DNA from 3 places in the Streptomyces sp. NPDC008238 genome. Region 2 is predicted to be linked to each of the others. Evidence: riboswitches for the same ligand, from Rfam matches in the RefSeq annotation. Region 2 holds a riboswitch; each other region holds the start of a gene.
The links. Region 2 has a riboswitch for cyclic di-AMP ahead of ACFZAU_RS00775 (transglycosylase family protein). Riboswitches for the same ligand answer to the same signal wherever they lie in the genome.

Region 1 (7,522 bases), on a different contig from region 2:
CACCGACCCGTACGACCCGGTCACCGTGCAGCGCCTCGGGGTCCGCCTGCACGAACTGGCCGCCGAGTACGCGGCCACGCTCGACGAGCGCGCGGACTACGACCCCTGGTTCCCGACCGAGCGCTCCAGCAACAGCGCCGGCGACACCGTCCTGTCGCAGGCCCGGCTCACCCCGCGGCCCGCCCGCGGGACCCGCTGGCTCGCGCCGCTGCGCCGGCTCGCCCAGTACGCCGGCTTCACCTGGACGTGGACGGCGGGCCCCCACCAGCCGCTCTGGCACCGGGCGGTCGGCATCGGCGCCGCCCTGGCCCTGCTAGCGGGCGGCGTCACCGGCTGGACGTGGGCGCACCGCCCGGCACCGCTGTGCCCCGCACCGCTCGAACTGCGGGTGCTCACCTCGCCGGAGACGCGCGCCGCGCTCACCTCCGTGCTGGACGCCTTCCAGGACAGCGAGGACGCCGGCCCCACCGCCTCGCTCGGCGGCCGGCCCGAAGGCTGCGGCCAGATCAACACCACCGTCTACGCGGCGCCCACCGACCGCACCATCGCCGCCTTCCGCGCCTCCGCCGCCTGGGCCGAGCCGGAACGCGCCTGCGAGGACGAGGACGCCGGCGAGTGCGCGATGCCGCTGCGGGACGTCGGACCGCACCCCGACGTGTGGATACCGGCAGCCGGCACCGCCCTCACCCAGGTCCAGGCCGAGACCCGCCGCCCCGAGAGCGTCGTCGCCCTCGGCCGGCCGGTCACCCTCGCGCACTCCCCGGCCGTCGTCGCCGCGACCACCTCGCTGGAGGGCGTCGGGCGCACCGGCAGCACCGCGCAGCAACTCGTCGACGCCGCCCACGCGCAGGACGTGGTCGTCCGCAGCGCGGAACCGCACTCCTCGGACGCCGCCCTCGACCAGCTGCTGCACCTGGCACCCGGCACCCGGATCACCACCGACGCCGTGCCCCCGGCGGACGACCGGGCCCTGGCCTGCTCGGCCCGCACCTGGCTGGTCGAGCGGCGCGGCACCCAACAGGCCCTGCTCACGGCGGAGTCCACCCTGGCCGCCCTCGTCACCCCGGCCCTGGAGTCCCATCCGCCCTGCCTGGGCGACCAGTCGGACCCCTACACCGCCTACTACCCCTCCGACGTGCCGCCCCTCGACCTCACCCTCGTACCGGTGAGCTGGGAGACCGGCCGGGCCGACCGCGCCGACCGCGCCGAGGCGGTGCACCGGCTCGCCGCATGGCTCGGCTCCCGCCCGGGGCAGCGGGCGCTGGCCGCGCAGGGCTTCCGTACGGACGTCAGCGGGACGGCCGAGGCCGGCGACACCCCGCTGGACAGCGCGATCTTCGTCGCCGACCCGCGGGCGGGCGGCGGGCCGCCGACCCGGAAGGACATCGAGGCCGCGCTGCGGGACCACGGCGAGGCCGCGGGCACCCGGCGCGACGTCCTCTTCGCCGTCGACGTCTCCAGTTCCTCCTACTCCGGCGCCAACGTCCCCGTCGTGCGCGCCGTGCTGGCCCGCGCCTCCGGCTACCGGTACGGCATCGCCGCGGTGCCCGGCCGCACCCTCCTGCCGCTGGGACCCAACGACGCCGCCGCGCGGGACGCCGCGATCCGGGCGCTGGCACCGGTCGAGCGGGACGCCCCCGTGGCCGCCGCCCTGCGCCAGTGGTCGCGCGCCCTCGCGGACTCCCCCGGGACCCTGATCGTCCTCATCACCGACGACGAGGACAGCGCCCGCGAGGAGCCGCCCGCCGTGGACGTCCCCGTGCTGGTGGTCTCGCTGGAGAGCTACGGCTGCTCGCTGCGCTTCAACAAGGCGGTGACCGAGGATGGCGGGGCGTGCCTGGCCGCCACGCAGGACCTGCCGAACCGGGTCGCGGAGACCATCACCCGCCTCACCTCGGGAGGGTCATGACGGCCGTGAGGGTCACCGGGTCCACCGGGGTCATACGGGTCACGAGGCTTGGGGGAGCCGCGCGCTGCCGGCGCCGCCGCACCCTGGGCGTCGTGCTCCTGCTGGCCACCGCCCTCGCCACCCTCGCCACCGCCGCCTGCGGAGGTCCCCGCCCCGCGCCGGCCCCGGGGCCCGACCGCTCCCGGCCGCTGATCGTCGCCAGCGACGCCGACCTCACCGCCGGCGGGCGACCCGGCGTCCGCCGCGCCCTGGTCGACGAGTGGAACCGGGCCAACCCGGACCGGCCGGCCCGGCTCGTCGAGCTCCCCTCCGCCTCCGACGAGCAGCGCAGCGAGCTGATCGGCGCCTTCCAGTCCGGCACCGCCGCGTACGACGTGGTCAACCTCGACATCAGCTGGATCCCCGAGTTCGCCGACAGCGGCCTGCTGCGACCGCTCGACCCCGCCCTCGTCGACGGGGACTTCCTGCGCCAGGCCGCGGACGCCGGCCGCTGGAAGGGCCGCACGTACGCGGTGCCCTTCAACACCGACGTCGGACTGCTCTACTACCGCACCGACGACCTCGCCAAGGCCGGCCGGCGCCCCGCCGACCTGCGCGGCTACGCCAAGATGGGCGACCTCCTCGCCGACGTCCGCCCGCTCGGCCACGCCGCCTACACCACCCAACTGCGCGCGTACGAGGGCCTGACGGTCAACACCCTGGAGACCTTCTGGACCGCGGGCGTCGAACTCGTCGACGGCGACGGCCGCTACACCGGCACCGAGGACGGGCTGCGCGAGGGCCTGGACGAGCTCGGCCGGCTGGGCGCCGCCAACAACCTCAACCCGGAGTCCCTGGAGGCCGACGAGTCGGTCACCCTCGCCCAGTTCACCGAGGGGCAGAGCGTGCTGATGCGCAACTGGCCGTACGCCTACAACCGGCTGGACGCCGCGCTCGCCCCCGGCGTCCGCTTCGGCGTGGCCCGGCTCCCCGGCGTCGCCGCCCTCGGCGGGCAGAGCCTGGGCGTCGCGGCCACCAGCGACCGCCCCGGCGACGCAGCGGACCTGATCCGCTTCCTGACCGGACGCAGCGCCCAACATGCCCTGCTCAGAGCGGGTTTCGCCCCTGCGCGGCGCTCAGCATACGGAGCCGGGGATGTCAACTGTGACGATCCTCACGACCCCCGTGCCTGGTTCTACGACCGCCCCGCGGGCCGCGGCTCCGAGCCCTCCCCCTCACCCGCCGCCGCGACCCCCGGGTACACGACCCTGCTGTGGTGCGCGCTGCAGGCCGCCAGGGCCCGTCCGGCGACCGCGCACTACGTCACGTTCACCCGGGTCCTGCAGCGTGAGGTGCACGGAATGCTCGCGGCACACCGCTCCACCGACGCCACGGCGGAGCGTCTGGACGGCCGTCTGGGGCGCGCGCTCGGCGGCCGGGGTCCGGGGTGACCATCACTGCCCGTGAGCGCGGCACTCCCTTCCGCATAACGACTGATGCACACTCACATTTCCCGTAGGTCACGGCAGTCACGGCGCAATGTCCGGTTCCGTCCTGTCCATCCCCATAGATTCCCGTCATGAACTCGCTTGAGTGGCTTGGAATTGGCGGGCGCCTCTATTAACGTTCGATAACGCAGCGCGGTCGTCCCGCCGCCGTCAGGGCGGCGCCGTGCGCTTGCCGAATCCCGTCCGCGGGAACCGGGGAACCACTTCCTGGGGTGAATCGGGGGCCTTCCGAGGTCCTCGTAGGAGACCTTCCTGCTCCGAACCCGTCAGCTAACCCGGTAGGCGAGAAGGAAGGAAAGGAGCGCGCCCGCGTGGCGTCGAACGAGCCTGCCCTGATACCCGGACAGCAACAGGGGTCCGCGACCGCGTACTCCGAGTGGGACACCGCCGAGTGGAACATCGCCGCCGGCTGGAATCCCCCGGCAGCCGAGCAGGCACCGCCGACGAAGAACGCGATCGACGGCTGGGACACCGGGCAGTGGAACATGGCCGCCGGCTGGCTCGCCGCGGCGGCAGCCGAGGAGACGGCCTCCCACGACGCAGGCGCCGTTGCCGACGCCACCGTCGCGCAGCACGAGACCGCCGGGCACGAGGCCTACGAGCCCGCCGCCCCCGCCCAGCCGCGCCACGAGGACATCGAGGCCTTCGACGCCTTCGGGAACACCCGCGACATCGAGGCCGCGCCCTACGAGGGCCCGGACGCCGAGCCGTGGGACCCCTCCGAGGAGTCCGCCGGCCCCCTGCGCGGCCGCCACCGCGTCGCCAAGCAGCGCTCCCTGGGCCGCGGTTCGGCGGTCTTCGGCGTCGCGGCCGTGGCCGTGCTCGGCGTCGGCGGGGTCGCCACCGCCGAGGGCAAGAACCCGCTCCCGGTCTCCCTCCCGCACCTGCCCGACGCGTCCCAGCTGCCCGGCATCGGCGCGCTCGTCGAGGACGACAGCGCCCCCGAGGCCAAGCCCGTCGCCGAGGCCCTGAGCCCCGACGCGGGCGAGGCGCTGCGCAACCGCATCCTCGACCAGGCCCAGCAGCAGCGGAACGCCGCCGACAAGGCCGCCAGGACCGCCGCGCAGCAGGAGGCGTCGGCCAAGGCCGCCAAGTCCGCCGCGCAGGAGCGGGTGCGGGCCGAGGCCGCCGCCAAGAAGAAGGCCGCGGCGGAGGCAGCGAAGAAGCTGGAGGCCGAGCGCCTGGCCGAGCTCGCCAAGAGCTTCGTCAAGCCGGTCTCCTCGTACACGCTGACCGCCGGGTTCGGTGAGTCCAGCTCGCTGTGGGCCAACACCCACACCGGCCAGGACTTCGCCGCCCCGACCGGCACCCCGGTCAAGGCCATCCACAGCGGCACCATCACCGAGGCGGGCTGGGCCGGTTCGTACGGCTACCGCATCATCCTGACCCTCGACGACGGCACCGAGCTCTGGTACTGCCACCTCTCCTCGATGATCGTCACCTCCGGCAAGGTCAGCACCGGCGACACCATCGGCCGCGTCGGCGCCACGGGCAACGTCACCGGCCCGCACCTGCACCTCGAGGTGCGCCCCGGCGGCGGCGACCCGATCGGCCCGATGGGCTGGCTGCGCAGCAAGGGCCTCACGGTCTGAGGCGACCGGTCGTGCGACCGGCCGGCCGGCCGCGTACGACCGCACCGACTCCGGCGGTCCTGGTGACTCCCCCCGTCAACCAGGGCCGCCGGTCCTTTTCGAGGCGACGTCCCCGCCGCCGCTACGGGACGACGAAGTTGTAGATCTCCGAGATCCGGGGCGGTCCGGTCGGCTCCGGGAAGCCGGACTCCTTGGCGGCGGGCATCATGATCTCCATAAAGGCCTCGAGCGCCTGCGCGGACTGCCAGACGTTCACCAGCCGCAGCCCCTCGTTGGTGATCACGGCGGCGTGGGAGAGCAGCCCGGACGGCGGATGCTCGGGCCCGAACCCCGCGCGGTGGTTCGCCTCCTCGTACTGCAGGGCCGTCACACCGGGGAACTCGACCTCCGCCAGGACCGGCATGGGAACCTCCCGCCTCCCAACGACACGCCTACGCCCCAATTTCCTCCGGCTGCCCCCCGGCCGCAATCCGGAACGCGGCCGGGGACAGGGTCAGAACGGGGCGGGCGCGCGGTGAACGCGTGGTCACAGCGCCTCCAGCCGTACGTCCGCCGAGTCGCAGGCCGCCGTCTCGTCGGCGTAGACCTCGCACACCGGCCGCCCGTCGGGGGTCATCGTGTGCTCGACCTCCCAGAGGCTGATCTCCTCGCCGGTCTCCAGCAGGAAGGCGTGCTCGTACAACGTCCAGCCGGCGACCCGGCCGGTGCCGATCCGGGTGTGCCGGCCGGTGACGTACGCGATGTCGTGGCCCACCGCCGAACCCAGCCGGCTGCGCAGGTCCTCGCCGGGCACGTCCGTGTTCTCGGCCCGCCGCAGCACCCGCCACGCGTGCTCGGCGGAGTGCTGCTCCGTGTACTGCCGGGGCCCGGGCGTCAGATCCATCGCCAGCTGCGGCAGCCGTGCCAGCCAGTCCGCCGCCTCCGCCTCCAGCTCCTCCGGGGAGGGCTCGCCGAAGCGCGCGTCGATCGTGTGCTGGGCGACGGCCAGCGTGTCCGGGTCCGAGTACACCTCGTACAGCGGCTCGTCGCCGTCGGGGCCGGTGTTGTGCTCGATCTCCCACAGCAGCTGCGTACTGCCGTCGGCCAGCAGGAACGTGTGCCGCAACGTCCTGCGGCTCAGCCTGCGCGGCGGGCCCTTGCGCTGGCGGAAGGACGCCAGCTCCGTGCAGCCCATCAGCGCGGTCGCCAGCCGTCCCAGCACGTGGTCGTCGACGTCGAAGGCGTTCTGCGCCCTGGCCAGCACCACCTCGACGTCCGCCGGACCCGCCCCACCTGGTCGCGCGTTCCCCATGCGGTCCTCCTGCTCACGGCATTCCCCGCGCACCATTGCGAGCACTCAGCGTAGTGGCATCGACGCGCTGCGCGTCGGGTCTCCCGGAAAAATGGTGCACCCCCACCCGTAGGAGGCGCGTAAAACGCGAAACGCACGCCCCCTGCTGCCACTATGCGCCCATGCGCGCACTCTTCGTAGGCCTCTGCACCCTCGATGTCATCACCCTCGTCGACCACGTCCCGGCCCCGAACGAGAAACTCACCGCCCGCACCCAGACCGTCGCCGCCGGCGGCCCCGCGACGGGAGCCGCGGCCACCTTCGCCCACCTCGGCGGGGAAGCCGTCCTGCTCACCGCATTCGGGGGCCACCCCCTCGCCGGCGCGATCGACGCCGACCTCACGGCCCTCGGCGTCGACGTCATCAACCTCACCGCGGACTCCCCCGAACCCCCCGCGGTCTCCACGATCCTGGTCACCGCCGCCACCGGCGAGCGCGCCGTCGCCTCCACCAACGCGGCCTCAGGGACGTCCGTCTCCCCGCCCGGGGACCTCTCCGTGCTGGTCGGCGACGCCGACGTCGTCCTCGTCGACGCGCACCACCCCGCCCTCGCCGTCCCCGCCGCCCGGCTCGCCCGCGCCGCCGGGGTCCCCACCCTCCTGGACGCGGGCAGCTGGCGTCCCGCGACGCCCACCCTGCTCCCCTACGTCGACGTCGCCGTCTGCTCCGCCGACTTCCACCCCCCGGGCACCACCACCCCGGCCGAGGCCCTGGCGTTCCTCCACGACGCGGGCGTGCGGTGGACCGCCGTCACCCGGGGGCCGTCCCCCATCCTCCGGCCCGACGGGCAGATCCCCGTCCCCGCCGTCAGCCCCGTCGTCGACACCCTCGGCGCCGGAGACGTCCTCCACGGCGCCCTCGCCCACCACCTCGCCGCCCACGTCACGATCCGCCTCACCCCGCCCGCCTTCGACGCAGCCCTCGCCTTCGCAGCAGGCATCGCGTCCCGCTCCTGCACCTCCTTCGGCACGCGCACCTGGATGCGCGCCTGAGGGGCCCGGGGGGCGGGGGTGTCTGGTTGTCCCGGGTTGAGTCAGGGGCGCTCTCGCCCCTTCGTCTTGTTGGCGATCAGGGCGAACAGGACCGCTCCGACACCCAGCACGAGCCAGCCGACCGCCGACTCGGACACGGTCATCTGGGTTTGTTTGGGCAGCAGCGACAAGCCGCCGAGAACCATGAACATCGCGAACATGTAGCTGAGCCC
Region 2 (7,522 bases):
CAGGTCGGCGAGGCCGGTGATGTCCGCGCGGCTGGCGGGGTTGACGACCAGTGCGGCGAACTCGTCGCCGCCGATGCGGGCGACGAGCTGGTCGGGTGAGGTGACGCAGGCCTCCAGGCGTTCGGCGACGGCGACCAGGAGGCGGTCGCCGACGGCGTGGCCGAGGCTGTCGTTGACGTCCTTGAAGCCGTCCAGGTCGAGGTAGCAGACGCCGACGCCCACGCCGTCGGGGCCGTTCAGCGTCTGCTCCAGGCGCTCGAAGAAGAGGTTGCGGTTGGCCAGTCCGGTGAGCGCGTCGTGGGTGGCCTCGTGCCGCAGCCGCTCGCTGAGCAGGCGCTCCTCGGTGATGTCCTCCATCAGCGCGAGCATGTACTGCGGGGTGCCGGCGGCGTCGCGCAGCAGGGAGACCGTCAGGTTGGTCCACAGGGCGGTGCCGTCGGGCCGGTAGTAGGCCTTCTCGATGCGGTAGTGGTCGCGTTCGCCGCGGTTGAGCTGGCGCTGCATCTCCCAGACCTCGGGGGCGTCGTCGGGGTGCACCCAGTCGTAGACGTTCCTGCTGCGGATGTGGTGTTCCAGGCCGCCGAACATAGTGGTGAGGGCGGCGTTGACGTCCAGGACGCGGCCGTCCATGTCGGCGATGCCGATGCCTATGGAGGCGTCCTGGAAGACCGCGCGGAAGCGGACCTCGCTCTCGTACAGCGCCTGTTCGGTGGCGGCCCGGGCGGCGAGCGCCGCGCGGGACAAGGCCTCCTGCTCCGTCCGCGTGCGTTCCTGCAGGGCGCGGGCGTATCCGGCGGCCACCCAGTGCTGCAGGCGGTTGCAGCGGGTGCGGCTCTCCTCCGGCGGGAGGGCGGGGCCGGGCGGGCAGTACAGGAGCAGGTAGGCGTCGACGACGTCCAGGATCCGCGCCAGCGCCTGGGGGTCGGTGCAGTGCGCCGCCACCAGCGCGGCGCCGACCTCCGCGGCCGGTCGGGGGTCGAAGGGCTGCGCGCGCAGGGCGGCGTTGAGACGCGCGGCGAGCGGGAGCAGGTACTCCTCGAACTCGCCGCGCGTCATGGAGGTGGCGGTGGCCAAATAGATCGCCCGGCTCCAGATGATCGCGAAGCGCCGCAGGCTGTCGGCGGGCTCCGGCTCCGGGCCGGGGGCTCTCGTCACCGTCACGCCTTGCGGCCGACGCCCGCGAACCCGCTGAAGACGACCGGGTCGAGCTCGTCGTCGTCCGTGCCGTCGGGGCGCCACAACGGCGGGGAGACCAGGCCGGGTTCGACGAGGTCGAAGCCGTCGCAGAAGCGCTCCACCTCGGCCCGCGAACGCATGATCAGCGGCGAGCTCGCGCTGCGGTAGACGTTCTCGACCCGCTCCCCCTCCTCGGGTGCGCGCGGGCCTCCCTCGACGGAGGCGTGGGTGACGACCAGCAGGCTGCCGGGGGCGAGGGCGTCGCGCAGCTCCGCCACGGCCTTGACCGGCTCGTCGGCGTCCTCGAGGAAGTGCAGGACCGCGACGAGCAGCAGCGCGACGGGGCGCTCCAGGTCGATGAGCCCGCGCACCTCGGGGCTGTCCAGGATGTCGCGGGGCGAGCGCAGGTCGGCGGCGACGATGGCGGCGGCGTCGCTGCCCTCCAGCACCGCGCGGCTGTGGGCGACGGCGACCGGGTCGTGGTCGACGTAGACGACGTGGGCGCCGGGACTGGCCGCCTGGGCGACCTCGTGGACGTTGCCGAAGGTGGGGATGCCGGAGCCGATGTCGAGGAACTGGGTGATGCCCTGGCCGACGGCGAAGCGCACCGCCCTGCGCATGAAGGCCCGGTTGGCCTGCATGATCTTCGGCAGCCCGGGGAAGGCCTCGATGGCCCGCCGTCCGGCCTCCCGGTCGACCTCGAAGTTGTGCGAGCCGCCCAGGTAGTAGTCGTAGATCCGGGACACGCTCGGCACGGAAAGATCGATGCCATGGGGGGCCCAGGCGGGACGCTCCATCAACGGCTCCAGCTCGTGGTCGGCGATCGGGACGAGTGGTCGTGGACACGACCACGTGCGTCAGAGGCTACTGACCGACCGTTCGAGAAGAACAAGAAATGGAAATATTCGATCCGTTTTCGGTCACAGACCAAAGGCATGTGCCCTGTTCCCGACAAGAGGGGAACAGGGCACACGCCTACCGCCGGATGACGGTGGATCGGTTCGATCAGACGTTGACGCCGTGGGCGCGCAGGTACGCCAGCGGGTCCATGTCGGAGCCGAAGTCGGGGGTGGTGCGGACCTCGAAGTGCAGGTGCGGACCGGTCACGTTGCCGGTGGCGCCCGACAGGCCCAGCTGCTGGCCGGCGGAGACCGACTGGCCGGCCGAGACAGACAGCGAGGAGAGGTGGGCGTACTGCGAGTACCGGCCGTCGGCGTGCTTGACGACGACCTGGTTGCCGTACGAGCCGCCCCAGCCCGCGGAGACCACGGTGCCGGAGGCGATCGACTTCACCTTGGTGCCGGTCGAGGCGATGAAGTCGACACCGGTGTGGTAGCCCTTGGACCACATGGCACCGGCCTGGTGGTAGGCCGTTCCCAGGGTGACGCGGTCGAGCGGGGTGGTGTAGCCGGAGGCGCTGGCCGCCTTGGCGGCGGCCAGCTTGGCGGCCGGGGCCGCCTTCGCGGCCTTCGGCGCGGCCTCGGTGGCGGCCTTCTCGCCCAGCGACAGGACCTGGCCCGGGTAGATCAGGTTCGGGTTGCCGCCGATGACCGACTCGTTGTCCGCGTACAGCTGCTTCCAGCCGCCCTCGACCGACTGGGCGCCGGCGATCTTGGACAGGGTGTCGCCGCCGGCGACCTTGTAGGAGCCGCCCGCGCTCTTCGGCGCGCTGGTGGAGGACTTCGGCGCCTCGGCCTTCGCGGCGGGAGCGGCCGGCTTGGCGGCGGGCTTCGCGGCGGTGCCGGAGACACTCTCCGGGGTGGCCGACGGGTCGGCCATCGCCTTGGTCAGACCGGCCTTGGGGCCGCACACGGGCCAGGCCTGCGGGCCCTGCGTCGCAAGGACCTTCTCCGCGACGGCGATCTGCTGCGCCTTGGTCGCGAGGTCAGCGCGCGGCGCGTACTTCGTGCCGCCGAAGCCGGCCCAGGTGCTCTGGGTGAACTGCAGGCCGCCGTAGAAGCCGTTACCGGTGTTGATGGACCAGTTGTTGGTGCTCTCGCAGGCCGCGACCTTGTCCCAGACGCTCACGGGAGCGGCGTGGGCACCGGTGGCACCGACGATCGGGAGCGCCACGGCCGCACCGGTGGTGCCGGCCAGCGCGCTGATTCGGGTGATACGGGTGTTCCGCGGACGACGGTGCTTTCCCTTACCGGGCATGCCGAATTCCTCTCCGACGCCTGCGAGGTAAGCTGTCGGGTTCGGGCTGGAGATGCCCGGCCGCAAAATGGCACGCCACATAAAGGCATGTCGCTGCGACTTCACCCCTAGCCGTCCCGAGACCAACGGGAACGGCAAACTACCTGGGTCCCCCGCTCCTGCCGTGCGGTCTTGTCATCCGGCGTCCGGGCGGCGGCAGGACTAGGCGTTCCGCCCGGAAGAATCTCGCAGGCATTTGTCCTGCGAGATCTGGAAGCTAAACGACGGAATCGTTCCGGAGCAAGGAGCGGAATCACGCCCCCCGGCGGACCGCAAGTCGATCATTCGCATCTGTGACTTTACGTGAGAAGTGTCCGCTCTGCGTAGGCGAAAATTTGGCCGACGGTAATCGGCCGATATCACCCGGTGAAATTCAGCGGGAAATGTGGACGATGCGTCGCCCGCGGTTTCCGTTGCGTGACCGGCACGTGACAACCATCACGTACCGATTGCCTACGCATGCACTGTGGGCGCATATGTCCGGTTAGACACCTCAATGCCGGATAAGGCGGGACCTGTTGTGGTTCAACCCGCCCCCGGCCGCACCGCCCTGACTGCCCGCCCGAACGGGCACCCCCGGTCCAACCGCCGGGGGCGGCCGGCGATTCCCGGATGCGCGGTTCACACGCCGCCGTTGGTGTGGTGTGCGCCACAACCGCCCCCGCGGCGGGGCGAGAACGGCGGGCGGACGGCGGGCCGCGTCCGAAGAACGGACGTGACAGCGCCGATTCGCCGACGGTAGCCTCCCAATCCCGCACATTTTCTTACATCGCCAGGGAGCCCTCGCGTGCCCTACCTCGCCGCCGACGACCGCTACGCCTCGATGGAATACCGCAGGACCGGGCGCAGCGGGGTCCTGCTGCCCGTCGTGTCCCTGGGCCTGTGGCACAACTTCGGCGACACCTCGCCGCTGGAGAACCAGCGCGCGGTGCTGCGCCGCGCCGTCGACCGCGGCGTGGTCCACATCGACCTCGCCAACAACTACGGCCCGCCCGCCGGCTCGGCCGAGGCCAACTTCGGCACGCTCTTCGCCCAGGACTTCCGGCCTTACCGCGACGAGCTCTTCATCGCCACCAAGGCCGGGTACGACATGTGGCCGGGCCCCTACGGCGAATGGGGCAGCCGCAAGTACCTGCTGTCCTCGCTCGACCAGTCCCTGGGCCGCATGGGCCTGGACCACGTGGACGTCTTCTACTCGCACCGCTTCGACCCGGACACGCCCCTGGAGGAGACCATGGGCGCCCTGGACTCCGCGGTCCGCCAGGGCAAGGCCCTCTACGCCGGCATCTCCAACTACCCCGCGGAGGCGCACCGCCGCGCCACCGAGATCCTGCGCGGGCTGGGCACCCCGCTGCTGATCCACCAGGCGGCCTACAGCATCCTCCAGCGCGACCCGGAGGACGGTGTCCTCGACGCCGTCGGCGACACCGGCACCGCCCTCATCGCGTACTCGCCGCTCGCCCAGGGCCAGCTCACCGACCGCTACCTGGACGGTGTGCCGGCGGACTCCCGGATGGCGCTCGGCCACTTCCTCAAGCGCGACGCCCTGACCGAGCGGAAGCTCGGCCTCCTGCACGCCCTCAACAAGCTCGCCGGGGAGCGCGGCCAGACGCTGGCCCAGCTCGCGCTGACCTGGGTGCTGCGCGACCCGCGGGTCGTCTCCGTGCTGATCGGCGCGAGCAGCGTCGCCCAGCTCGACCAGAACCTCGCCGCGCTCGACGCGGGCCCGCTCGGCGCCGACGAGCTGGCCGAGATCGACCGCCTCTCGGCCGAGGCGGGCGTCCGCATCCCGTGACGGCGGCTCTCCGCGCGCAGGGGCCGGCTCCGGCGGGAGCCGGCCCCTGTGCGTCGGTGCCGGGTCACCCGAGCCGGGCCTCCAGTGCGGCGCGCACGCCGGGCCACTCCCCGGCGAGGATCGAGTAGTACGCGCTGTCGCGGACGGTGCCGTCCACGGCGAGGGTGTGGGCCCGGCGGATGCCCTCGAAGCGGCCGCCGATGCGCTCGATGGCGGCCCGGGAGCGTGCGTTGCGCGCGTCCGTCTTCAAGGTGACGCGGAGCACACCCCACACGTCGAAGGCGTGGGTGAGCAGCAGCAGCTTCGCCTCGGTGTTGCAGGGGGTGCGCTGGGCGGACGCGGCGAGCCAGGTGCTGCCGATCTCGGCGACCGTGGGCACCGCGCCGGTACGGGGCACGGAGCGGCCGGCGGGCCAGGCGGGGGTGGCCGTCCAGTAGTCGAGGTCGAGGAAGCGGGTGGAGCCGATCAACGCGTCGCGCCGGACGTCCCGTACGGCGAAGGGGAGCGAGGCCCCGGTCGCCTGCTCCTGGAGGGCCTCCTCGATGTAGCGCGCCATCGCCTCACGGTCGTCCGGCACCTTGGTGAAGGCGTAGGTGTCGCGGGATTCGCCGGCGGCGCGCAGCAGCCCGTCCGTGTGGGTGCCGCTCAGCGGTTCCAGGCGGACGTGCCTGCCTTCCAAGATCACGGGTTCGGGCATGCTCCGGATCGTGCTGTCCGGCCGGGTCGCCCGTCAAGCGCGTTTCCGCGGGGCGTGTCGGAGGCCCGGGTCCCAGGATGCGAAAATGGGGGCATGAACAGCAACGACGTGTTCTTCGACATCACGATCGACGGCGAGCCCGCCGGACGGATCGTGTTCACCCTGTTCGACGACGTGGTCCCCAAGACCGCGCGGAACTTCCGTGAGCTCGCGACCGGCGAGCACGGTTTCGGCTTCGAGGGCTCGCACTTCCACCGCGTGATCCCCGACTTCATGCTCCAGGGAGGCGACTTCACCGCCGGCAACGGCACCGGCGGCAAGAGCATCTACGGCGAGAAGTTCGCCGACGAGAACTTCCAGCTCAAGCACACCAAGCCCGGCCAGCTCTCCATGGCCAACGCGGGCCCGAACACCAACGGCTCGCAGTTCTTCATCACCACGATCGTCACCGACTGGCTCGACGGCAAGCACGTGGTCTTCGGCGAGGTCGTCGAGGGCATGGACGTCGTCAAGAAGGTCGAGTCGCTCGGCTCGCGCACCGGCGCCACCAGCGCCCGCATCGAGATCGCCAAGTCCGGCACGGTCGCCTGACCCTGTCCCACGGTAGCGGCCCGGCACCGGAACTCCCGGTGCCGGGCCGCCGTGCTCCGCGGGTCAGCCGAAGGCCTTGACCGCCTGGTAGTAGGTCCACGCGGTGCTGTTGCAGGCGGTCGCGGTGGCGCCGCCGTAGTTCGCGCAGATGCGCTTGAGGTCCTCGTAGAAGGCGCTGTCGAGGCGGCTCTTGTTGGCGGAGAAGGTGCCCATCGCCTTGTAGTTGCGGTAGCCGAAGTCGTGCCGGGCGCAGGAGTTCTGGAACGGGAAGCCGAACGGGTTGTCCGGGGAGCTGCTGCAGTAGTCGGTGGACCAGTCGAAGCCGTAGGCGGCCCAGGCGCCCTGGTTGCCGCGGGCGGACCACCAGGTGTTGTAGCTGGAGGCGCTGGTCTGGGTCCAACTGGCCAGCACCTGGGCCTTGTCGGCGGGGGCGGCCTGGGCGGGGACGGCGAGGACGACGGTGGCGACGGCGGCGACCGCGGTGGCGGCGAAGCCGGTCGTGATTCGGCGCATGGGGACTCCAGTCACTGACGGGCGCGTTGTGACGCGCGGGCATGGGGGTGCAACCGGATGCGGAATCGAACTGGTGGTACTGGTGTGCGAAGCCAGGATGGAGCCGCGGCGGTCTATGCGAGTAGACGCCGGATGGCAAAACTTGCATGAACATGACGACGTGCCGCCGACAGCGATCGTCGACGGCACGTCAAGAGGCCGAAACCGTGGTCTGTTTCAGTTCCCCGCGGGCCCCACGGCCTGCACGCTTCCCCTACGGGGCGTCAGGCGGTCCCGGCTCCACCGGCTCCGTGTGCTCCCAGCGCGGATGATGGCGGCGGGCCCACTCCGGGGTGACGAACCCGGTGCGCATCCCCAGCCGCGCCTCGGGGTCGCCCGCCGCCATCCACAGGTGGCCCGCCACCACGGTCGCCACCGCCAGGGCCAGCCAGTCGTGGACGAAGGTCGCGCCGGTACGCCACACGACGCCGCTCAGGTGCGGGAACATCATCAGCAGCCCGGTGCCGAGCATGACGAGCACCGCGCCCGCGGCGAAGGACGCGTACAGCTTCTGC
Region 3 (7,522 bases), on a different contig from region 2:
CGCACGTCCCGCTTCGATCTTCGTCCGCGCCGCCACCGCCGTGGGTGTGCCCGTCACCATCGCCAAGGCGGACGGCGCCCCCGTCAACGCCGCCTCGATGCTCGCCGTGCTGAGCCTGGGTGTGGCCGGCGGCGAGGAGGTCGTGCTCGCCTCCGACGCCGAGGGCGCGGACGCCGCTCTGGACAGCCTCGCCAAGCTCGTCTCCGAGGGGCTGGACGAGCTCCCCGAGACCGTCTGACACACGCGCGGCAGCGCGGTACGGCAAAAGGGGCGGGTCCCGAACGAAATCCGGCCGGATTTCGTTCGGGACCCGCCCCTCCGTCATTCCGGGGGAATTCCCGGCGGCGCACCGCGCGGGGAACGCGGAAATACCTCCGCCCACCATTCCCCGCTTTGTATACGGCACTTCTGTTAAACCCGGCCGCTCGACATGTGTACGGCGTGTTTCGGATTCCTCACCGCGCCGCGGCGCCGCGCCCCGTGCTCTGCGGACGGCGCAACCGGTGTGCCGCCGTCGCCCGCTCCACATGGTCCGCCGTCAGCCGCCGGGCCCGCTCCGCGTCACCGCGCGCCACCGCGTCGACGACCGCCCCGTGCTCCGCCCAGGACTCCACGGCGCGGTCCGGGGTGTCCACCGCGTAGACCCAGGCGATCTTGTGCCGCAGCTGGGTCAGCAGCGCCACCAGGGTCGGGCTGCCGGACGCCTGGGCCAGCGTCTCGTGGAACCAGCCGTCCAGGGCGGGCAGGTCCGACGACTGGCGCCGCAGTGAACGCTCCTGGCCCAGCCGGACGAGTCCGCGCAGCACCTTCACATGGGCCTCGGTGCGCCGCTGCGCCGCCCGGGCGGCGCCCAGCGGCTCCAGCAGGGCACGGATGTCCAGCAGGTCGGCGGCCTCCTGGTCGGTGGGCTCGGCGACGGACGCCCCGGCGTGCCGGCGGGTGCGCACGAAGCCCTCGGACTCCAGGGTGCGCAGCGCCTCGCGCACCGGGACCCGGGACACCCCGTAGCGCTTGGCCAACTGCTCCTCGGTCAGCCGGCTGCCCGGCGCGAAGAACCCGCTGACGATGTCGTCACGGATCGCCGCGCACACGGCTGCGGCGGAAATCCGGCGGCCCGCAGCGCCGCTCCCGTTCACGTCCGACCCCACATCGCAGATTCCTTCCGGTGCGCGCCGACGGCCGTCCTTTTGATCCGCGCGCAACGGAGGAGCCGGCGTTTCTGCCGCGACTCTATTCCAGCGCGGCGTCGATTCCGACGGGCGTCCTGAATTCATGGAGCGTTTTCGGACACACCCGCGGCCGGGAAACGCCGGCATGCCGAAGGCCCCGGCGGGGGGACCGGGGCCTTCGGGTGGGGGGAGGGGAATGGTCGGATGGTCGCTCAGACGCGGACGCCCTTGGAGCGCAGGTACGCCAGCGGGTCCACGTCGGAGCCGTAGGACGGGGCCGTACGGGCCTCGAAGTGCAGGTGCGGCCCGGTCACGTTGCCGGTGGCGCCCGACAGGCCGATCCGCTGGCCCGCGGAGACGGTCTGCCCCACGGACACGTCCAGCGAGGACAGGTGGCCGTACTGGGTGTACATGCCGTCCGCGTGGCGGATCACGATGTTGTTGCCGTACGAGCCGCCCCAGCCGGCCTCGACGACGGTGCCCGCACCGGCGGCGTGCACCGGGGTGCCGACGGAGGCCACGAAGTCGACGCCGGTGTGGTAGCCGGAGGACCACAGGCTGCTGGTCGCGTGGTACGGCGTGCCGATGGAACCGGCGACCGGCAGCGTCCAGCCGCCGAGCGTGCCCCGGCCGGCCGCTGCGCTCCGCGACGCGTGCGCGGTGCCGCTCCGCGCCGCCTTGGCCTTGGCCGCCTTGGCGGCGGCCTCCTCGGCGGCACGCTCACGGGCGGCGCGCCTGGCCTTGGCGACCTTGGCGTCATGGCGCTTCTGGGCGACGACGGCGGCCCGGTGCTGGGCCGAGGCCTGGTCGGCGAGGTGCGTGGCGAGGTCGTCGGCGACGGCCGCGCAGCGGGCGAAGGCTGACCCCCCGGTGCCGGCGTCGGCGGCCGCGGCGGGCACGACGAACGCGCCGGTGGTGACGGTGGTCAGCGCGGCGGCGCCGGCCAGGGTGGAGCGTATCGAGAACGACGCCATGGGCAGGCGGAGATCCTTTCCTTCCTTCTCGCCTACCGGGTTAGCTGACGGGTTCGGAGCAGGAAGGTCTCCTACGGGCGACGGCACGCCGCCCGATTCACCCCAGGGACTTCTCATGTGGGTCCCCGGCTCCCCAGGCTCACGCCCGACGGGGACTCGGCGATCGTTGCTCCGGTGCCGCGGGAGGCGGCTGCTTCCGCCGGGCAACCCGAGGACGTTAACCAGGCGTTGCTTCCCGTTCCAAAAAAATCCGGCAATATGTGCGGGATGCCACACCGGCCGCCAACCGGTCGCAACCGTCCGCAATACCGCGACGCCGCAGCTCCGCGGCGGTCCGCGCGCCCGCGGAAGGCCCCTGCGCGGCGGCGGCGAGGAGGGGTGGGGACGCGGTGCGGACCGGGTGACCGGCGTCACGGACCACCGGCGCGGCCGTCCCCGGCCGTTCGCGCACCGCGGCCCCGGGCGCCGCGAGGGCGCCCGGGGCCGCGGTGGGGGTGGTGCCGGTCAGCCGCCCGTGACGACCTCGACCGGGCCGATGCCCAGCTCGCGGATCGGGTCCGCGATGACGGAGGCGTCGCCGACGAGGACGACCACGAGCCGGTCGAGGGGGAACGCGTTGACGGCCGCCGCCGTCGCCTCGACCGTGCCGGTGACGGCCAGGCGCTCGTAGAGCCGCGCCTGGAAGTCGTCCGGCAGGGACTGCTCGACCTGGTCGGCGAACGTGCCGGCCACCGCCGAGGCGGTCTCGTAGCGCAGTGGGGCGACACCGACCAGGTTCTGCACGGCGGCGTCGCGCTCCTCGTCGGTGAGCCCCTCCGCCGCCAGGGTGCGCAGCACCTGCCAGGTGTCGGCCAGCGCGGGCGCGGTGACGTCGGTCGCCACGGATCCGCTGATGCCCAGCAGGGAGGCCCCGGTGCCCTCGGGAGTGGAGAGCAGCACCTGCCCGAAGGCCCGCACGCCGTAGGTGTAGCCCTTCTCCTCGCGCAGGACGCGGTCCAGGCGCGAGGTCAGCGTGCCGCCGAGGCAGTACGTACCGAGCACCTGGGCGGCCCAGACGGGATCGTGGCGGTCCGCCCCTGCACGTCCGATGAGCACCTGGGTCTGCACCGACCCGGGCCGGTCGACGATCACGACGCGTCCGGTGTCGTCCGCGGTGATCGCCGGCAGCGGGCGGCGCTCGCCGGGCTTGCCGCTCCACTCCCCCAGCGTGCCCGCCAGCAGCGCGTCCAGATCGATGCCCGCGAGGTCGCCGACCACGACGACCGTGGAGGTGGACGGGCGCACGTGCGTGTCGTAGAAGGCGCGGACGGCCTCCGCGTCGATGCGCGCGACCGTCTCCTCGGTGCCCTGGCGCGGCCGGGAGCAGCGCAGCTCGGCGGCGAAGAGCTCCTTGGACAGCGCCATGGCGGCGCGCCGGGCCGGGTTGGCCAGCTCGTGCGGGATCTCGTCGAGGCGGTTGTTCACCAGCCGCTCGACCTCGCCGTCCGGGAACGCCGGGGCGCGCAGTGCGTCGGCGAGCAGGCCGAGGGCCTTGTCGAGCCGGGAGACGGGGACCTCCAGGGAGACCCGGACCCCGGCGTGGTCGGCGTGGGCGTCGAGGGTGGCCCCGCACCGCTCCAGCTCGGCGGCGAACTCCTCCGCGCTGTGCTTGTCGGTGCCCTCCGACAGCGCCCGCGCCATGATCGTGGCGACGCCGTCGAGGCCCTCGGGCTCGGCGTCGAGCGGCGCCGCGAGCAGCACCTCCACGGCGACGACCTTCTGGCCGGGCCGCCGGCTGCGCAGCACCGTCAGCCCGCTCGGCAGCGTGGAGCGCTCGGGGGCCGGGAAGTCCCAGGGCTTGGGCTGCCCCGGCCGGGGCTGCGGGTGGAACGTCATGGTGGTGTGGACGTCGGTCACTGGTCCGCGCCCTCCTCGTCCTCGTCGGAGTCCTCGCCCGCGGCGGCCGCGGAGCCGGTGGGCTCGTAGACCAGCGCGGCGCGGTTGTCGGGCCGCAGGGTGGCCGCGGCGACGGCGCGCACCTCGTCGGCCGTGATGTCCAGGATGCGCCTGACGGCCGTCAGGGCCAGCTGCGGGTCGCCGAACAGCACGGCGTAGCGGCACAGTTCGTCGGCACGGCCGCCGACGGTGGCGAGCCGGTCCAGCCACTCGCGCTCGAGCTGGGCCTGGGCCCGCTCCATCTCCTCGGGGGTCGGGCCCTCTTCGGCGAAGCGGGCCAGTTCCTCGTCGACGGCCGCCTCGACGGCGGGCACCTCGACGCCGCTGGACGTCTTCACGTCGAGCCAGCCGAGCGACGGCGCCCCGGCCAGCCTCAGCAGCCCGAACCCGGCCGCGACGGCGCTGCGGTCCCGGCGTACCAGGCGGTTGTGCAGCCGCGAGGACTCACCGCCGCCGAGGACGGTCAGCGCCAGGTCCGCGGCGTCGGCCTCGCGGGTGCCGTCGTGCGGCAGCCGGTAGGCCGCCATCAGCGCGCGCGAGGGGACGTCCTCCTCGACGACCTCGCGGAGCTGCCCGCCCATCACCCCCGGGAGTGAACCGTCCCGGGGCGCCGGCTTGCCGTCGTGGGACGGGATGGTGCCGAAGTACTTCTCGATCCAGGCCAGCGTCTGCTCCGGGTCGATGTCGCCGACGACCGAGAGGACGGCGTTGTTCGGCGCGTAGTACGTCCGGAAGAAGGCGCGCGCGTCCTCCAGGGAGGCGGCGTCCAGGTCCGCCATCGAACCGATGGGGGTGTGGTGGTACGGGTGGCCGTCCGGGTACGCCATAGCCGTCAGACGCTCGAAGGCCGTTCCGTACGGGACGTTGTCGTAACGCTGACGGCGCTCGTTCTTGACCACGTCGCGCTGGTTGTCCAGGCTCTCCAGGTCCAGCGCGGACAGCAGGCTGCCCATGCGGTCGGCCTCCAGCCAGAGCGCGAGCTCCAACTGGTGGGCCGGCATGGTCTCGAAGTAGTTGGTGCGCTCGAAGCTGGTGGTGCCGTTGAGGGAGCCGCCGGCGGACTGGACCAGTTCGAAGTGGCCGTTTCCCTTGACGTTCTCCGAACCCTGGAACATCAAGTGCTCGAAGAGGTGGGCGAGTCCGGTACGGCCCTTCACCTCGTGGCGGGAACCGACGTCGTACCAGAGGCAGACCGCGGCGACCGGGGTGAGGTGGTCCTCGGAGAGCACGACGCGCAGGCCGTTGGCCAGGCGGTGCTCGGTCGCGGTGAGGCCGCCGGAATCTGCCTCCGGCGTGGCCGTGTGACCCATGGGCAAGCTGTCCTTCCGGTCGCGTACTCGTTGTTTTGTGCTGAGACCTGCCACTCTAGGCAGCGGACAAACGGCCCGCGAAGTTCCCGTCACCGCCACGTATGAGCCGGGGGGGGGTGGTCCGGGCTGTCGGTGGGGCGGTCCACAATGGTCCGCGTCAGTCCCGTGTCCTTATCCGATGAGGTCCAGCCGAAGGAGCAGCGCCCTGATGGCCCGCCGCACCACGAAGACCCCGCCGCCGGACGATTTCGAGGAGCGCATCCTCGACATCGACGTCGTCGACGAGATGCAGGGGTCCTTCCTCGAGTACGCCTACTCGGTCATCTACTCGCGTGCGCTCCCCGACGCCCGCGACGGGCTCAAGCCGGTGCACCGCCGGATCGTGTACCAGATGAACGAGATGGGGCTTCGCCCCGAGCGCGGCTACGTGAAGTGCGCCCGCGTCGTCGGCGAGGTGATGGGCAAGCTCCACCCGCACGGCGACGCCTCGATCTACGACGCGCTGGTGCGCATGGCGCAGCCGTTCTCGATGCGCGTGCCGCTGGTGGACGGCCACGGCAACTTCGGCTCGCTCGGCAACGACGACCCTCCGGCCGCGATGCGTTACACGGAGTCCCGTACGACCCCCGCCGCGATGCTGATGGTGGAGTCGATCGACGAGGACACCGTCGACTTCACGCCGAACTACGACGGCCAGGAGCGGGAGCCGGTGGCCCTGCCGGCCGCCTACCCGAACCTGCTGGTCAACGGCGCCTCCGGCATCGCGGTCGGCATGGCGACCAACATGCCGCCGCACAACCTCGGCGAGGTCATCGCCGCCGCCCGCCACCTGATCCGCCACCCGAACGCGGACCTCGAGACGCTGATGCGCCACGTCCCCGGCCCGGACCTGCCGACCGGCGGCCGGATCGTGGGCCTGGACGGCATCCGGGACGCGTACGAGACCGGCCGCGGCACCTTCAAGATCCGCGCCACGGTGTCCGTGGAGGACGTGACGGCCCGCCGCAAGGGCCTGGTGGTGACCGAGCTGCCGTTCACGGTCGGCCCGGAGAAGGTCATCTCCAAGATCAAGGACCTGGTCGGCTCCAAGAAGCTGCAGGGCATCGCGGACGTCAAGGACCTGACCGACCGCGAGCACGGCCTGCGGCTGGTGATCGAGATCAAGAACGGCTTCCACCCCGAGGCCGTCCTGGAGCAGCTCTACAAGCTGACCCCCATGGAGGAGTCCTTCGGCATCAACAACGTGGCGCTGGTCGACGGCCAGCCGCTCACGCTGGGCCTGAAGGAGCTGCTGGAGGTCTACCTCGACCACCGCTTCGAGGTCGTCCGGCGCCGCAGCGAGTTCCGCCGCGGCAAGCGCCGCGACCGCCTCCACCTGGTGGAGGGCCTGCTCGTCGCCCTGGTCGACATCGACGAGGTCATCTCGATCATCCGCTCCAGCGACAACGCCGCCCAGGCCAAGGAGCGCCTGATCGAGCGCTTCGCGCTGTCGGACATCCAGACCCAGTACATCCTCGACACCCCGCTGCGCCGGCTGACCCGCTTCGACCGGATGGAACTGGAGTCCGAGCGGGACAGGCTCACCGCGGAGATCGAGGAGCTGACCGCGATCCTGGAGTCCGACGCCGAGCTGCGCAAGCTGGTCGGCGCGGAGCTGGCGGCGGTCGCCAAGAAGTACGCCACCGAACGCCGCACCCTGCTGATGGAGCCGGGCGCGGCGCCCGTCGCGGCCGTACCGCTGGAGGTCGCCGACGACCCCTGCCGCGTGCTGCTCTCCTCCACCGGGCTGCTGGCCCGTACGGCGAACGGGGAGGCCCTGGCGCCGCTCGACGGCAAGCGGGTCAAGCACGACGTGATCGTCTCGGCGATCCCGACGACGGCAAGGGCCGACATCGGCGTGGTCACCTCCACCGGGCGCCTGCTGCGGATCGCCGTGATCGACCTGCCGATCCTGCCGGAGCCCTCCGGCGCGCCGAACCTGGCGGGCGGGGCGCCGCTCGCGGAGTTCCTGTCGCTGGAGGCGGACGAGCAGGTGGTCTGCCTGACCACGCTCGACGAGTCCTCCCCCGGCCTCGCGCTCGGTACCGAGCAGGGCGTGGTCAAGCGCGTCGTGCCGGACTACCCGGCCAACAAG

Region 1: another riboswitch for cyclic di-AMP. It lies ahead of ACFZAU_RS11515 (M23 family metallopeptidase); the one in region 2 lies ahead of ACFZAU_RS00775 (transglycosylase family protein).
Region 3: another riboswitch for cyclic di-AMP. It lies ahead of ACFZAU_RS17575 (M23 family metallopeptidase); the one in region 2 lies ahead of ACFZAU_RS00775 (transglycosylase family protein).

Annotation. Positions count from the first base shown of each region.
Region 1 is NZ_JBIBGK010000003.1:576,748-584,269, forward strand. It holds gene ACFZAU_RS11505 (caspase, EACC1-associated type) at 1-1,909, shown strand, start outside; gene ACFZAU_RS11510 (extracellular solute-binding protein) at 1,906-3,339, shown strand; cyclic di-AMP (ydaO/yuaA leader) riboswitch at 3,557-3,696, shown strand; gene ACFZAU_RS11515 (M23 family metallopeptidase) at 3,882-4,988, shown strand; gene ACFZAU_RS11520 (hypothetical protein) at 5,110-5,391, opposite strand; gene ACFZAU_RS11525 (DUF6227 family protein) at 5,515-6,279, opposite strand; gene ACFZAU_RS11530 (PfkB family carbohydrate kinase) at 6,441-7,310, shown strand; gene ACFZAU_RS11535 (hypothetical protein) at 7,352-7,522, opposite strand, start outside.
Region 2 is NZ_JBIBGK010000001.1:163,252-170,773, reverse strand. It holds gene ACFZAU_RS00785 (putative bifunctional diguanylate cyclase/phosphodiesterase) at 1-1,161, opposite strand, end outside; gene ACFZAU_RS00780 (SAM-dependent methyltransferase) at 1,158-1,973, opposite strand; gene ACFZAU_RS00775 (transglycosylase family protein) at 2,182-3,333, opposite strand; cyclic di-AMP (ydaO/yuaA leader) riboswitch at 3,336-3,527, opposite strand; gene ACFZAU_RS00770 (aldo/keto reductase) at 4,160-5,167, shown strand; gene ACFZAU_RS00765 (GNAT family N-acetyltransferase) at 5,232-5,864, opposite strand; gene ACFZAU_RS00760 (peptidylprolyl isomerase) at 5,958-6,455, shown strand; gene ACFZAU_RS00755 (phospholipase) at 6,519-6,968, opposite strand; gene ACFZAU_RS00750 (cytochrome b/b6 domain-containing protein) at 7,222-7,522, opposite strand, start outside.
Region 3 is NZ_JBIBGK010000007.1:64,257-71,778, reverse strand. It holds gene ACFZAU_RS17585 (HPr family phosphocarrier protein) at 1-238, shown strand, start outside; gene ACFZAU_RS17580 (GntR family transcriptional regulator) at 456-1,148, opposite strand; gene ACFZAU_RS17575 (M23 family metallopeptidase) at 1,382-2,143, opposite strand; cyclic di-AMP (ydaO/yuaA leader) riboswitch at 2,159-2,315, opposite strand; gene ACFZAU_RS17570 (M16 family metallopeptidase) at 2,648-4,018, opposite strand; gene ACFZAU_RS17565 (M16 family metallopeptidase) at 4,036-5,388, opposite strand; gene ACFZAU_RS17560 (DNA gyrase/topoisomerase IV subunit A) at 5,597-7,522, shown strand, end outside.